4 regions of the Bacillus nitratireducens genome follow, and region 1 is predicted to be linked to each of the others. Evidence: riboswitches for the same ligand, from Rfam matches in the RefSeq annotation. Region 1 holds a riboswitch; each other region holds the start of a gene.

The links. A riboswitch is a leader RNA that binds a small molecule or an ion and turns the genes downstream of it on or off. The one in region 1 is predicted to bind S-adenosylmethionine.
Region 2: linked by a shared signal. The riboswitch ahead of Q3V31_RS10715 (hypothetical protein) and the one ahead of Q3V31_RS21465 (methionine ABC transporter ATP-binding protein) in region 1 are both predicted to bind S-adenosylmethionine.
Region 3: linked by a shared signal. The riboswitch ahead of Q3V31_RS17630 (ECF-type riboflavin transporter substrate-binding protein) and the one ahead of Q3V31_RS21465 (methionine ABC transporter ATP-binding protein) in region 1 are both predicted to bind S-adenosylmethionine.
Region 4: linked by a shared signal. The riboswitch ahead of metK (methionine adenosyltransferase) and the one ahead of Q3V31_RS21465 (methionine ABC transporter ATP-binding protein) in region 1 are both predicted to bind S-adenosylmethionine.

Annotation. Positions count from the first base shown of each region.
Region 1 covers NZ_JAUMJO010000005.1:517,142-521,233, reverse strand. The annotation lists gene Q3V31_RS21470 (methionine ABC transporter permease) at 1-384, opposite strand, end outside; gene Q3V31_RS21465 (methionine ABC transporter ATP-binding protein) at 377-1,402, opposite strand; SAM riboswitch class I at 1,713-1,820, opposite strand; gene Q3V31_RS21460 (hypothetical protein) at 1,946-2,290, opposite strand; gene Q3V31_RS21455 (thioredoxin family protein) at 2,445-2,753, opposite strand; gene Q3V31_RS21450 (toprim domain-containing protein) at 2,757-3,101, opposite strand; gene gcvH (glycine cleavage system protein GcvH) at 3,477-3,860, opposite strand; gene Q3V31_RS21440 (arsenate reductase family protein) at 3,902-4,092, opposite strand, start outside.
Region 2 covers NZ_JAUMJO010000002.1:863,549-867,640, forward strand. The annotation lists gene Q3V31_RS10700 (ECF transporter S component) at 1-472, shown strand, start outside; gene Q3V31_RS10705 (YwiC-like family protein) at 666-1,388, shown strand; gene Q3V31_RS10710 (hypothetical protein) at 1,419-1,610, opposite strand; SAM riboswitch class I at 1,734-1,832, shown strand; gene Q3V31_RS10715 (hypothetical protein) at 1,871-2,191, shown strand; gene Q3V31_RS10720 (SWIM zinc finger family protein) at 2,456-2,839, shown strand; gene Q3V31_RS10725 (NAD(P)H-dependent oxidoreductase) at 2,869-3,444, shown strand; gene Q3V31_RS10730 (group-specific protein) at 3,441-3,803, shown strand; gene Q3V31_RS10735 (short-chain fatty acid transporter) at 3,983-4,092, opposite strand, start outside.
Region 3 covers NZ_JAUMJO010000004.1:393,725-397,816, forward strand. The annotation lists gene Q3V31_RS17610 (peptidoglycan D,D-transpeptidase FtsI family protein) at 1-6, shown strand, start outside; partial or broken gene lepB (signal peptidase I) at 84-373, shown strand; gene Q3V31_RS17620 (macrolide family glycosyltransferase) at 629-1,807, shown strand; gene Q3V31_RS17625 (aspartate/glutamate racemase family protein) at 1,857-2,540, opposite strand; SAM riboswitch class I at 2,691-2,806, shown strand; gene Q3V31_RS17630 (ECF-type riboflavin transporter substrate-binding protein) at 2,946-3,494, shown strand; gene Q3V31_RS17635 (ABC transporter ATP-binding protein) at 3,505-4,092, shown strand, end outside.
Region 4 covers NZ_JAUMJO010000003.1:114,548-118,639, forward strand. The annotation lists gene Q3V31_RS12455 (ATP synthase subunit I) at 1-230, shown strand, start outside; gene pckA (phosphoenolpyruvate carboxykinase (ATP)) at 713-2,299, opposite strand; SAM riboswitch class I at 2,528-2,649, shown strand; gene metK (methionine adenosyltransferase) at 2,819-4,018, shown strand; gene Q3V31_RS12470 (hypothetical protein) at 4,060-4,092, opposite strand, start outside.

The DNA.
Region 1 (4,092 bases):
TTTTGAAGCTTCAATTACACCTTTATCAATCTCGCGAAGCGCGATTTCAACCATTCTCGCGTAAAACGGTGCTGCACCAATAATTAAAGCTGGCAGCGCTGCACTCGCTCCGAGTATTGTTCCAAGAAGAATCTTTGTGAACGGGATTAATAAAATAATTAAAATGATGAACGGTATCGAACGGAAAATGTTTACGAACGCTCCAATCACCGTATTAATTGCTTTGTTTTCCCATAAATTATCTTTCGCTGTCATAAAGAGTAATAGTCCTAAAATAAGTCCTAAAACAAATGTGGCAAGCGCTGCGATTGCCGTCATATATAACGTTTCACCAGTTGCTTCTAACATTTGATTCCAATCAATATTTGCGATTAACTTATCCATGTGCAATCACCTCCAGCTCTACTTGATCTTGATGAATTCCTTCTATCGCGTGCTGGATCGCTGTTTCCTCACCATTTAAATGAACAACTAAACTTCCGTAAGAACCATTATTCGTTTGTGCGATGTTTCCTTGCAAAATGCTAACTTCTATATCGCTGCGTTGCATTAATCTTTGAAGTACTGGTCTTTCTACAGCCTCACCGACAAACTGCAAGCGAATTACTTTTCCATCTGGATACTTTTCTATTAAGCTTTCAATCGTTTCATTCGTATCTTCAGAATCAGTTAATTGCTGTACGAAGCGTTTTGTAATGTCCTGCTTTGGATTACGGAATACGTCAAGTACTGGACCTGTTTCTACGATTTTCCCTTTCTCCATTACAGCAACTCGATTACAAATCTTCCGAATCACGTGCATCTCATGTGTAATTAATACAATTGTTAAGTTGAGGCGCTTATTAATGTCTAATAATAAATCTAAAATTTGATCCGTCGTTTCTGGATCAAGAGCTGACGTTGCTTCGTCACATAAAAGTACTTGTGGATTATTTGCTAACGCTCTTGCAATCCCAACGCGCTGCTTTTGTCCACCACTTAACTGAGATGGATACGCGTCTCCTCTTCCTTCTAATCCAACGAGATGAATTAACTCATCAACACGTTTTCTTCTCTTCGCCTTATCCACACCCGCAATTTCGAGTGGGAATTCGATATTTTCGCGTACAGTTCGTGACCAAAGTAAGTTGAAGTGCTGAAAAATCATTCCGATTTCTTGTCTTGCCTTACGAAGTTCACTTCCTGTAATTGCTGAAATTACACGATTTGCGATTGTAATTTGACCAGACGTTGGTTTCTCTAACTGATTAAACAATCTAATTAAAGAGCTTTTCCCAGCGCCACTATATCCGATAACACCAAATATTTCGCCTTTCTCTATTTGTAAGTTGGCGTTATCTACAGCAGTGACATCACCGCTTTTTGCCTTATATATTTTCTTTACATTTTCTAATAAGATCATGATGTTCACCCCTTTTTTGTTTAAAAAGCGTAAGCGGCTCGTTTAGAATGTGAAGTGGATGGAGCTTCTGACGTAGAGGCGCCTTTTGCCTCATAGGAAGAAGCGAAGCCATCGAACATTCTAGCCGCTGGAGCTAGATTTCATAAAACTTTGGATAGACTCCGCAATTTTTTTATTTTTGATGCGTGTAGTCCATCGGTATAACTCCTCTTATTATTTGAATGTCCTCCACATTCAAACAACAAAAAAACCTTTCCGCTTTTAGAGAAGCAGAAAGGTTTATATGCGTATATAACAACATTATCCCTCTCTCTCATCTCTCAAAGCATTTGCTTTGCAGGAATTGGCACCATTTCAACATAAGTTGACGGTTGCCGGGCTTCACAGGGCACAGTCCCTCCACCTCTCTTGATAAGAGAAATCAGATTAAATTTTCGTCTGATTTGTAATTTATGAAATTGTCTATATTTTATGAATTGAATTGTATCAATATCCATACGCCATGTCAACAGAAATTTTCGCAAAAAAAGAAACTTCAGACTTTTAAGCACCCACTGACATCGGCTTACATATATGAAACATTGATTCAATTAACAACATCGTTCGATACGTTCCCGAATATTGCACACGCCCATCGCTCATTAACGTCTGTAACCTTATATTTCCACTCACCAAACGTTTTACATCCTCTTCCCCTAAACACACGATTTGTTCTGTTCCTCTTTCCTCTTTCAAAAGTTCAATATAATCCCTTGAAATTTGTAATGAACAGCATTCATCTCCAAAACGAAAATTAACAGTTCTTTCTCCTTGTCTTAAAAGCGGTTCTAAATGATATTGACCATTAGCGTAATTTACAAATGATTGTAGCAAAGAATATAATTTCACCCTAAATCACATCCTTCATATCACTTTCTATTACACATACCATTCCCTCTCACTAAAGAGCAATCCTGTAATTTTCGCTCGACAAATACTGTAACCACCCTGCATCTCGACATATTTCCCAAGAAATATGTCGAGGCGGCAAAAACTTTGCCGCCTACTTTAATTCCGTATATAAATATTCAACCGAATGAAATGCATATATCTTCTTCATCAGTGTCCCATTTTCAAAAATAAGTAAACACGGCACACTTTCGATTCCATACTCTTTCGCTAAATGCGGAGCATAATTTAAATCTAACATTCCAATTTTCAAATCTTCAATCGTCATCTCGACAACCGTTAACATCTTTTTTGCTAATTGGCATGTTCCACACATTGGAGTATATACATATAACACTGTTTTTTCTTCGTTCTCTATTAGGGCTGTAGCTTCGGCTCCTGTCCAATCAATCACTTCTATCATTCCTTACCGTAAATATTCTGTATAAACGTCAATGTCAGCTCCCCATAATACATTTGCTAAGTGTGAAGATGGCGCAGTTGCCACTTCTCGGTACGAGCGATCAATATAAATATGCTCTGCTTGCGGAAATTCTTTTCGAAATTGTTTCCTTAACTTTTCTCCAGCATCATCAGCATCCACTAGCACATATACGTCCTTATCAAAAAATTGATCAATGAGCTCATCCATTTTCGACAAACCAATTGTACCATTTGTACAAACAATTTCCACCGGTTCACGAATAATAGATTCAATCTTTCTTCTATCTGATTTACCTTCTACAATAATGACTTTTTCCACATAAATCATATGTCATCACCCGATCACCATATACTATACAACCTTTAACTTAGTATATAGTATATTCGTTATTTTCATGTTGTTTCCTGTTTATTTTTGCAAAAGAAAAGCGCAAGCGGCTCGTTCAGATTGTGAGGGGGATGGAGCTTCTGACGTAAAGGCGCTTTTTGCCTTGTAGGAAGAAGCGAAGCCACTGAACAATCTAGCCGCTGGAGCTGGATCACAATAAAAAACAAAACCCGCTCAATCAACATGAAACATCTGCGAAAAAGTTTTTCAAAAATCTTCTCCTATATGATAATTAATATATATGTGCTTTCAAATTCATTATGTAACACAACATAAAAAAGGACAGCACAAAGGCTGTCCTTTAGTCGACTATAATTAGTCTTGGTTTGTCATTTCTGCATATTTTTCTGCAGTTAATAACTTCTCAACTTGGCTTGCATCAGAAAGTTCAACTTTAACCATCCATGCACCCTCGTATGGAGATTCGTTAACAAGTTCTGGTTGGTCACTTAATTCTTCGTTTACTGCTACAACTTTACCACTTACAGGTGCGTATAATTCAGAAACTGTTTTAACAGATTCTACGCTTCCGAATGGCTCGTCAGCTTGGATTGTTGCACCTACTTCAGGAAGTTCAACGAATACGATATCGCCTAACTCACCTTGCGCAAAATGAGTAATACCGATAACAACCGCATTACCTTCTGTTTTTACCCATTCGTGTTCTTCAGAGTAACGTAAATTATTTGGAATGCTCATGACTGTACCTCCAGTGAATGTATTAATTATGTAAAAATACCTTATTGGTACTTTTTCCACACACTTTCAAACTGCTCTTCGTTAAAACCAAGTGTTACACTCGTTCCATTTGTTACAATTGGACGTTTAATTAACATGCCATCAGATGCTAAAAGCTCGTACATTTCGTCTTCGCTTGCATCCTTTAACTTATCTTTTAAACCAAGTTCGCGGTAACGCATTCCACTTGTAT
Region 2 (4,092 bases), on a different contig from region 1:
TTCGATATTACCGAGTGTACAACCGACTTCTTTTGTTATTATCGTTTCTGCAATTGTGTTTGGGAGCGAAACTGGTTTTATGATTGGGGCAACGGCAGCTATCGTGTCTAACATCTTTTTAGGTCAAGGTCCGTGGACGCCGTGGCAAATGTTCTCTTGGGGCATGATCGGTTTTATAGCAGGATTACTCCGAAATACATTTTTGATGAAAAAACTATGGGGAAGATTGTTGTACGGATTCGTCGTTGGATTTCTATTTGGATGGATTATGAATTTTTGGGGTCTTCTCGGTTTTATACAGGAGGCAACGTGGGAAACTGTCATTGCGTACTATGCCGCAAGTTTTTCATTCGATCTAAGTCATGCGATATCGAATGTTATTTTCCTTCTGCTATTTAGTACGTCATGGATTACGATCCTCACAAGATTTAAAAAGAAATACGGTATATTAGATGAGCATAACGTGACATAGAAAAGCATACTCATATAAGGTAGGGTCGCGACTTACATATTCGTTTGCCTCTTTCATGCTTCTTACATATTGTAAGGAGCATTTTTTTATTGTAAAAGTGTCAAAGAATAGATGTAATATATCTTCGTTTTCATATGATGTTATTTGTATAATAGTAGGTGAGAATTCTTTTCAAGAGGGAGGTGTATAGTTAATGAAGTTAGTTATTCCGAAGCAGCATGGAGCATGGGCCATGCTTGTTATACCATTTCTATTAAGTGTCATACTTGGGAAACCTACTATTTATCATATCCCGCTGTTTTTAGCCTGGTTCTTTATCTATCTCGCTACGTATCCATTTCTCATGTACATAAGGCAAAGACGAAAAAAAGAGTTTTTACACGCTGCAATTGTTTATTCTATCACTGCATTTGTATTTGGGATGATTTCTTTATTATATGAATGGCGAATTCTTTTATTCGCAGTATTAATGATTCCATTGTTTATTGTAAATATGTATTACGCTCGTCAAAAAAATGAACGAGCATTACTAAATGATATTTGTGCGATTATGGTGTTTTGTATAGGTGGTTTAATCAGTTATTATTTTTCAATGAAGCAAATCGATAAAACAGCAGTATTCATTGCGCTTATTTCATTTTTGTATTTTTTAGGAAGTACGTTTTATGTGAAAACAATGATTCGTGAGAAAAATAATCCAAAGTATCGTCTCATATCTTGGGGGTATCATATTGTATTGACGGCAATTGTATTTGCTATCAATCCATGGTGTTCTCTTATATTCGTACCAAGTGTCATTCGAGCAATTATATTGTATGGCAAAAAAATTTCTATATTAAAAGTAGGGGTTTTAGAAATTGTTAATTCTGTATATTTTTTAATCATAACGGCAATAATAATGAAGTATGCCATTTGAAAAAACTTCCCATCTATTGATGGGAAGTTTTCAATCTTGTTCTAAAATGTGAACGGTATAATCACATCTTTGCAATGCTTGCTCTACGGCGTAAAGGGATTGTTCAATACGTGCGCGATTAAAATCTTTTTCAACTGTTTGTAGTGCTTCTTCTAAACAATTTTTTGCTTCTTTTAATGATTGAAAAGAATCTTGTACATATCCGCGGGCATTTTGATACATTTCATAGTCCTCCTTTTTTACTCATATACATGTAGTATGAACGCTGAGGAGAAAAATATAATTTGTTATATTTATTTGACAATTAAAATGAAATTACGTATAGTTTATTATAAAGTGAATATTTTCTTATCCAGAGAGGTGGAGGGACTGGCCCGATGAAACCCAGCAACCGCGATGCAGGTGCTAATTCCAGCAGAACATTTTTGTTCTGGGAGATAAGACGAAGATATACGTAACTTCTTCTTATCGGAGAGGTTTTTTTGTTGCAAAAAAACCGATTACGAAAACATATAATAAGAAGAAAGGGGTTGCGAAGTACTGTGACACTCGAAAAATACGTAAAACTGCGTAGTACAGTTTATGAATATATGATAGAGCAAGATAAGCCAATATCATTGTTAGATATTCAAGAACATATCGTTTCGCATCATGAAGGAAAATTCACGAAAAAAATGTTACATCAATTTTATTTATCGAGATTATTAGATGAACTCAAACTGGATGGGAAAATTACTTTAGCTGATGATGAATATCGCTTTACTGAAAAAGGGGTATTTTATAAAGCGGGAAAAGGGAGCTAGGCTCTCTTTTTTTCTTGAAATAACGAAGTATGTAGAGTAAAAGACTGCTAAAGCAGCCTGATACAAGGGAATGGTGTTGAGTGTGTAGTGTCAAAGATTGAATGTGCCTGAAAGAGGCACTTCATTATCGGCTGCAAATGAAAAGAGACACCTTCGCCGAATAGGTGTCAGTCGTTTTGTCATGTAGACTCGCTACTTGACAGTAATTAGAATAACATGCAGGGTTTTTGAAGTCAAAAGGGAATTAAAGGAAGGAGTGTTGTTATGTACGCTTACTTATTAAAAGATATAACGAAATGGATTCCAAAGTACATTATGGATAAAGGTTATGAATATTATGAAGCTGGACATGTAGAAGATGTTGAAATACAAGACAAGAAAGTAGTTGCTTTTGTTACTGGAAATGCGGGAAACTATGAAGTGATCATTGACCTTACTGATTTTACAAAAAGTAGCTGCGAGTGTCCGTATGAAAACTATTGTAAGCATATGGCGGCAGTTGTGTATGATATTCAAGGTGCTGGTGAGAGTACAGTAAAAGACCAACTGAAAGGCTTAGAAAAAGAAGAGTTACTAACAGTACTAAATCGTTTGTTACAAAGTTCGAAAAATGTCCAAATCGTAGAGAAGATGTTAAAGAAAGGGTAGATTTAACTGTAGAGGGGAGTTGCTTTGTAGTGAACGTACTAATTATATACGCTCACCCTAGTCCTTCAAGTTTTAATGCGGCGATTTTAGAGCATGTGCAAAAAGGACTTGGGGAAACAAATCATTCTGTTACGTTACTTGATTTATATAAAGAACAATTTGATCCAGTGCTTGTATTTAATGAAGAGAAAAAAAGACGGGATTTACTATATGAAGAAGAGACGAAGCGATATAGAGATTTAGTGAAAGCGGCGGATACTCTTCTTTTCATATATCCGATATGGTGGTGGGGCATGCCTGCTATTTTAAAAGGATTTATCGATCGTATTTTTGTAGCTGGATTTGCTTATAAATATGAAGGAGCCCTGCCGAAAGGTTTATTGAAAGGAAAGAAAGCATGGGTTATTAATACGTTAGACTCACCGTTATGGTACGTGGCACTATTATATCGATCAGCGGATTGGATTATGATGAAACGAGGTGTTTTACGTTTTTGCGGCATTCGCGATATAAAACGGTCTGTTTTTCAATCTGTGAAAACGAGTAAACTAGAGAAGCGGGAAAAGTGGTTATTACAAATAGAAGAAAAGGTTCGTACATTATGAATGAACTTGATCGTATTATAAATTGTTGTCAGTATGATAATGAACTTTTTCGGACGTATATTACATGTTTACTTCAATTGAAAAAATGTAGTGAAACGTTTCGGCAAATGAAGATTCAATTAAGAAATGATTACTTAATAAGAGGGATTTGTGAAAGAGAAGTTGATGAGGTAGTACGGGGAAGTAAAGAATATGAAACGTATTGTCTTCCTAAAGCGTTACAGTGGAATTTCTTGAGGGGAAATCCACATCTGATTGAAAAAGTATGTGAAGATTTTTTTGCATTTGCGGCATTAAATCTTACGGAGATAGAGTGGAAGACGATTATAAATTGCATGGGAAATAAAGTGAAACTTTAATTAGTGGGGGGTTCCCTCCCACTGATTATTAGCCTTCACCAATCGGGCATTTACGGGCAGTTGATCTCCCGCCTAACTGCTTTGCTTCAGGTGGATATATAGGTGGGAGTTTACTGCCCAAGAATAGCGGGGTAAATGAATTATTATATAAAAAAGCTAGTATAAAACTAGCTTTTCGTTTAAATAAATAAGAAACACAGACTAATGATAAATCCTGCATAAAGTAAATTAACAACACAAAATCCCATAATATCACGAGCGCCTAAACCAGCTATCGCTAATGCCGGTA
Region 3 (4,092 bases), on a different contig from region 1:
AATTAAAATATACGAAACGTCTCTAGCAATTATATGAACTAGAGGCGTTTTTTACATACGAATAGATTAGAAATGAGGTATATATAAAGCAATTGATTCTAAAAGATTGGAGAAAAATATGTAGCTATATTTTAATTATAATAGGAATTATTTTTATTAATAAGTCATTTTTATTTTGTATGGTAGAAGGAATTTCGATTTTTCAAACTGTAGAGAAATGAAAGTTCCCACGCATAAATTATTTGTGTTAGTTGAAAATCGAAATCATAGTAAAGATAGTAGGAATACGCTTGGACTAATTGATGAGTCACATATAATAGGTAAAGTAAAAATGGTATATTATCCATTTGATCAAATAAAATGGTTAAAATAATTCTATTAACTATTCACGTTTTATAAAATAATTCATATATTGATAGCATAGGACAAGCAGAAAAGCTTATCCTAACCTCACAGAACACTCCTTATCACAGTTAGGCATCTACTTATGTAGATGCCTTTTCCGATGTCTGATAATTATTTATCAACCTAAAGTAGTAAGTATATTGGGACTATTAAGGGAAGGTTGCTTGTAATAATAACAGTACGATTAATAAGAGAACATTGAATTGTAAGGAGTGAGAAATAAATGATGAATATTTTAATAGTTAATTTTCCTGCAGAGGGACATGTAAATCCTACATTAAGTTTAGTAAAGGCCTATACTGAAAGAGGTGATAACGTACACTATATTACAACGGAAAGCTTTAAGGAAAGGCTTGAAGTTTTGGGAGCTATTGTACATACTCATCCGGATTTATTAAAGGAGATTTCTATTGATAATGAAACTTCATATGGATTAAAATCTTTCTTTCATGTACATGTTCAAACTTCTTTATACATATTAGAAATTACGAAACGATTATGTAAAAGCATTAATTTTGATTTCGTAGTTTATGATATATTTGGTGCTGGAGAGTTAGTAAAGGAATATTTACAAGTTCCAGGCATAGTTTCCTCTCCTATATTTTTAATTCCACCAGTATTATTGGAAACCTTGCCTTTTCATCCAAATGCAGAAATACAATTCCAACCCGATGAACTCTCTGAAAAGTTACTGTATCAAATGGAACATGAATTTGGAGTAAAGCCCAAAAATAATCTTCAATTTATGCATAATAAGGGAGATATTAGTCTCGTGTATACAAGTCGTTATTTTCAACCTAATAGCGATTCGTTCGGAGAAAACAATATTTTTATTGGACCGAGTATTATAAAGCGCAAAACAAATGTAAAGTTTCCACTTGAATTGCTTTCAAAAAAGAAAGTTATTTATATTTCAATGGGAACACTTCTCGAAGGGCTCGAACCATTTTTTAATACTTGTATTGATGCTTTTTTAAATTTCGAAGGGATTGTAGTAATGGCGATCGGTGATAGAAATGATATTTCAAAAATTAAGCAATCGCCAGACAACTTTATTATAACCCCTTACGTACCTCAATCAGAAATATTAAGTGAAGCAGATGTTTTTATTACACATGGTGGAATGAATAGTGTGCACGATGCAATCCATTATAATGTCCCATTTGTGATAATACCGCATGATAAAGATCAACCTATGATAGCGCAAAGATTAACTGAGCTTGAGGCAGCACATAGATTATTGAAAGAGCATGTTAATGTGCAAACTTTAAAAAAGGCAGTAACAGATGTTCTTTCAAATGAAAAGTATAGACATGGCATTCGAAAATTGAATGAAAGTTTTTTAGAGTGTGGTGGTTCCAAAAGAGCCATTGCAGTCATTGATGCTCTTTTAAATAAATAGTTCGGACAATATAAAAGCATAGAGGCTCTACCTGTATGCTTTTATATTATTATCCAGCAAATTGTACAGCAGTATTTGCATGTAAAAAAGCAGTATCAAAAACAGGAACAGAAAGGTCATTTTTGGAAATAAGCAATGGTATTTCAGTACAGCCTAGTAATATTCCTTCCGCACCATTTTGAATTAATGAATTGGTAATTTGTATTAGTTTTTCTTTTGATGTTTCTGAAATAATTCCTCTACTTAATTCATTTAATATGACGTGATGGATAAAAGTTCTTTCTTCGTCATTTGGGATAATTGTCTCAATTTTATATTTTGCTAGTCGTGATGTATAAAAATCTTGTTCCATCGTTTGTTTCGTTCCTAATAATCCGATCCGTTTTATATTCTGTTCTACCATTTCTTTAGCACTTACATCACCGATATGAAGAAGTGGGATTGATATTGCTTGTTCTACTTCCTCAGCAAATAGATGTACAGTATTAGAACACATTAGTAAACATTCAGCTCCTGAGTTTTCTACCTTTTTTGCTACCGTGACTAATTCATTTTTCACTTCTTCATATTGATGGTTTTGCAATAATGTAGTTACCTCCCCAAAGTCCATGCTATATAAAACAAGCTTCGCATTTTGATTATATTTAGAGAGAGTAAGTGTATTAATATGTTTATAGTACAATGATGTTGATTCCCAACTTAGTCCGCCAATTAAGCCAATTACTTTCATCATGCATTCCTCCCGTAACAATTTTGAATTCATTATTTCACAATTCCGATAAGAATACAATGATTTAAATGAACTATTTATCGAAAAATAAAAATAGTAAGAAAAGTATTGAAATTATTTGTTGTTAGTGCCATAATACAGATTACAAATACATACTTATCCAGAGAGGTAGAGGGAACGGCCCTATGAAACCTCAGCAACCCCTATGTAATTACATAGGAAGGTGCTAATTCCGCAGAGGACACTATGTGTTTTTTGAAAGATAAGGGGATTCTTGTACGTGAAAGAAAATGACCTCTTATTTAAGAGGTCATTTTTTGTTGTATAGAAAGGAAGTGTCGATGCATAATTCATTTTCAAAATAAATATAGAGTATTAAAAGTTGAATAATACGAGAGGGGAATTGTAATGAACAAATTAACGACAAAGCTAGTAGTAGCTATTGGAATTGGAGCAGCTTTATACGGGGTATTAGGGCTTTGGGGATTTTCTATCGCACCGAATACATTTATTAAACCCGCATTGGCTATTTTAACCGTTTTTGGAGCATTATTTGGCCCAGTAGCAGGACTTTTAATAGGACTCATCGGTCATTCCGTTACAGATACGATCGCTGGTTGGGGTATTTGGTGGGGATGGGTTATTAGTTCAGGTATTATTGGTTTTGCAATGGGACTCATACAAAAAAGAGTTGGTTTTAGTGTAAAACATGGAACGTATAATAACCGTGATATTTCTTATTTTGCAATTACAGGGTTAATCGGTATTGTCATTGCTATTATATTTGCTGGGGCATTCGATATTATTGTGATGGGAGAACCGTTTGACAAAATAGTTATACAAGTACTAGGCGCAACAATTGCAGACGTTATCGTATTTTTAGTTCTTGGCTTACCAATCACGATCGGCTTAGCGAAATCAAATAAGAAACATACACATTTAAAAATTGAAAAGTAGGGATGAATACATGCAACCAATTATTTCTTTTGAACAATTTACCTTTCAATATAGGCATGCCACGCAGCCTACTTTAAAAAATATTACATTTCAAATATATCCTGGGGAAAAGGTACTTATCGCTGGACGAAGTGGTTCAGGTAAGTCAACATTAGCTCATTGTATAAATGGACTAATCCCATTTTCTTACGAAGGGATAAGTACCGGTAACATTTTAATAGCTGGAAAGGATCCGAGAAAAGGTAGTGTTTTTGAACAGAGTAAACACGTAGGGACAATATTACAAGATCAAGATTCACAATTTATAGGCCTTACTGTCGAAGAGGATGTAGCATTTGCATTAGAAAACGATTGTGTAAATCAAATAGAAATGAGAAAGATTGTTACGGATTCTTTAAAAAAGGTAAGCATGCAGGACTTTCATACACAAAGTCCGCATGAATTATCAGGAGGTCAAAAACAGACAGTCTCTCTTGCAGGTCTGCTAACGACAAATGCAGGTATATTATTATTTGATGAACCGTTAGCTAATTTGGATCCTGCATGTAGTTTGAATACAATAGAACTCATTAAAGATATAAATGAGAAATATAATAAA
Region 4 (4,092 bases), on a different contig from region 1:
GACGGATTGAAAAGCTTGGAGATAGTCTCGTAAAGAAGACGAAAGCGCCGACGCTCGGTATGTTTAATCGTTTTGCAGCTGCTATTTTGGGTGCTATTATTATGTACGAAATTGAGCACCACATGGTTATGTGGGCATTTGCAGTAGGGATTCTGGGTGGTTATTTCTTAATCGTTGTGAATTTAGGCTACTATAGTATGAAAAATGAGGAAGAATTAACAAAGAGTTAAAAGAGCTTCTTTTTTAGATGGAACAGAGGATCCGGCGATGGATAGAAGCGGTCAGGGCCTTTTTTGTTCCAGTGCGGTGTGAAACCAGAATGGAAAAGAGTTTATGTATTCGAAGCTGTGGTTTGTATGTATGAAAATCTGAGTATATAAATTGAAAATTAGGTTTGGAACTTTTTTAGATAGAAAAGAGGATCTAGCTGTTGGTAGAAGCGGTTAGGGCTTTTTTTGCTCCCATACGATGTGAAACCAGAGCGATGTAGTAAGTGGAAAAAGAGTTTATGTGTTTGAAGCCGTGATTTGTACGTGGATAAATTAAATAATATATAGAAAGAAGCTTACGTTTTTCACGTAAGCTTCTTTTTTATGTAAGTGTGTGTAACCGTTAAGCCGCATTGGGTTTTGTCGGTGAGTACGCGGAACTTTACGGTTACACGACACTTATTCATATGAGTAAAAGGGTTATTCCAACAGAAAGTTTATACTTAAGCGATTGGGCCGCCTAAGTTAATAATATCTTCAGAAACGCTATCAAACTTTTTGAAGTTTGCTTTGAATTCGTTTGCAAGCTCAATTGCTTTCACTTTGTAAGCATCTTTATCAGCCCAAGTTTGTTCAGGCATCAATACTTCGTCAGGTACACCTGGTACGTGAAGTGGAACTTCAAGACCGAAGATGTCGTGTTTCGCAGTTTCAGCTTTTGCAAGTTCGCCGCTTAATGCTGCTTGAATCATTGCGCGAGTATAACCTAAGTTCATACGTTTACCAACGCCGTATTCGCCACCAGTCCAGCCAGTGTTTACTAAGAATACTTTCGCATCATGTTTCTCGATTTTTTCACCAAGCATTTCAGCATAGCGAGATGCATCAAGTGGTAAGAACGGTGAACCAAAGCAAGTTGAGAATGTAGCTTGCGGAGATGTAACGCCGCGCTCTGTTCCTGCTAGTTTGCTAGTGTAACCGCTTAAGAAATGGTACATAGCTTGCTCTTTTGATAACTTACTGATTGGAGGCAATACGCCAGATGCATCAGCAGTTAAGAAAATAATTGTATTTGGATGTCCTGCAACACTTGGTAGTACGATATTGTCAATCGCATGCATAGGGTATGCAGCACGTGTATTTTCTGTTAAAGTAGTATCGTTATAGTCAGCGATGCGTGTTTGACCATCAATGACAACGTTTTCTAAAACTGAACCGAATTTGATTGCATCGAAGATTTGTGGTTCTTTCTCATGAGAAAGGTTTACACATTTCGCGTAGCAACCGCCTTCAATATTGAATACGCCGTTATCAGACCAACCGTGCTCATCATCACCGATTAATTTACGGTTTGGATCAGCGGATAATGTTGTTTTACCTGTTCCAGATAAACCGAAGAATAGTGCTACGTCGCCTTCTTCACCTACGTTTGCAGAGCAATGCATAGAAAGAATGTCTTGTTCTGGTAGTAAGAAGTTCATAATAGAGAAGATTGATTTTTTCATTTCTCCAGCGTATTCTGTACCACCAATTAGTACGATACGTTTTTCGAATGAAACCATAATGAATGCTTCAGAGTTTGTACCGTCAATTACTGGATCTGCTTTAAAGTTCGGTGCAGAAACAATTGTAAACTCTGATTCATGAGTTGTTAATTCTTCTTCAGTTGGACGAATAAATAATTGATGTACGAACAAATTATGCCATGCGTATTCGTTAACAACTTGAATTGGTAGGCGATAGTTGCGGTCAGCGCCAGCAAATCCTTTGAAGACGAATAACTCTTCTTTTTCTTTTAAGTATTCTAAAACTTTTGTATATAATTTATTAAAATGTTCTTCAGAAATCGGTTGGTTCACAGCTCCCCAAGCAATTTTGTCGGCAACCGATGCTTCCTTCACAATAAATTTATCTTTAGGAGAACGTCCTGTGTATTTTCCTGTTGAAGCAGAAACGGCACCAGTAGAAGTTAATTTCCCTTCATTTCGCATTAATACTTTTTCCACTAATTGCGGAACACTTAGTTGAATCTGTGCATTGCTTCCGTTCAATAATTCATGTAAACCAATTTGGACATTCACAGTACTCATATTTATATACCATCCTTTTCATTTAATGAAATATTTCTCGTAATCCCCATCAAGAGTATAACACAATTATATAAATAATGTATACTATTTATTTATTTTTGTTTGTGTGAATGTATTAGTTCCTTATTAATATTTCATTCTATACGTATTGAGAAAAACTTTCAGGAAAATGTGAATATTAATTGACAAATGAATATCATTTCTTTAGTATAGGTTGGGACGGATACTCTCTTATCCCGAGCTGGCGGAGGGACAGGCCCGATGAAGCCCAGCAACCTCACTTGTAGTGGTAAATACAGGTGAATAGGTGCTAAAACCTGTGCGAGGCTAATGGTCTCGAACGATAAGAGCAAAGGGCAAAAAGCAGTATGCAAGTAGCAAATTAAACCTTTCCTCTATATTAAGTAGGAAAGGTTTTTCTGTATGCTTGTGTGGGAGAATAAATGTATGTCGCAGTTTGTGGCAAATTAAGGATGAGTTCCGTACAATATATACAATTACTGTAGGGAGGTTTACCACATGACAAAAAAACGTCATCTGTTCACATCTGAGTCTGTAACTGAAGGACATCCAGATAAAATTTGTGACCAAATTTCTGATTCAATTTTAGATGCGATCTTATCAAAAGACGCAAATGCACGTGTAGCTTGTGAAACAACTGTAACAACTGGTTTAGTATTGGTAGCGGGGGAAATTACGACTTCTACTTACGTAGACATTCCGAAAATCGTTCGTGAAACAATTCAAGGCATTGGTTACACACGTGCAAAATACGGATTCGATGCAGAAACTTGTGCAGTTTTAACATCTATCGATGAGCAATCTGCTGACATCGCTATGGGTGTTGACCAAGCGCTAGAAGCACGCGAAGGTCAAATGACTGACGCTGAGATTGAGGCAATTGGTGCAGGAGACCAAGGTTTAATGTTTGGTTTTGCATGTAATGAAACACAAGAATTAATGCCACTTCCAATCTCGCTTGCTCACAAATTAGCTCGTCGTTTAACTGAAGTACGTAAAGATGACACATTATCATACTTACGTCCGGATGGAAAAACGCAAGTTACAGTTGAGTATGATGAAAATGGTAAACCTGTACGTGTAGATACAATTGTAATTTCTACACAGCATCATCCAGATGTTACATGGGAAGAAATCGATCGCGATTTAAAAGAGCATGTAATTAAAGCTGTAGTTCCAGCAGAATTAATGGATGGAGAAACGAAATTCTTCATTAACCCAACTGGCCGCTTCGTAATCGGTGGACCACAAGGTGATGCTGGTTTAACAGGACGTAAAATCATCGTTGATACTTACGGTGGATACGCTCGCCACGGTGGCGGTGCATTCTCTGGTAAAGATGCAACGAAAGTTGACCGTTCAGCAGCATATGCAGCTCGTTATGTTGCGAAAAATATCGTAGCAGCTGGTCTTGCTGACAAAGCAGAAGTACAACTTGCATACGCAATCGGCGTAGCGCAACCAGTATCAATTTCAGTTGATACATTTGGCACTGGTAAAGTATCTGAAGACGTACTAGTAGAACTAGTTCGTAACAACTTCGATCTTCGCCCAGCTGGTATTATTAAAATGCTAGACTTACGTCGCCCAATTTACAAACAAACAGCAGCTTACGGCCACTTCGGACGTACTGATGTAGATCTTACATGGGAACGTACAGACAAAGCAGCTACTTTAAAAGAGCAAGCTGGTCTATAATATATGAAAAAAAGCTTTGCGCTGTGTGCGCAAAGCTTTTTTTATTTGGTTTTATTTGCTATTTGGATGCAGGA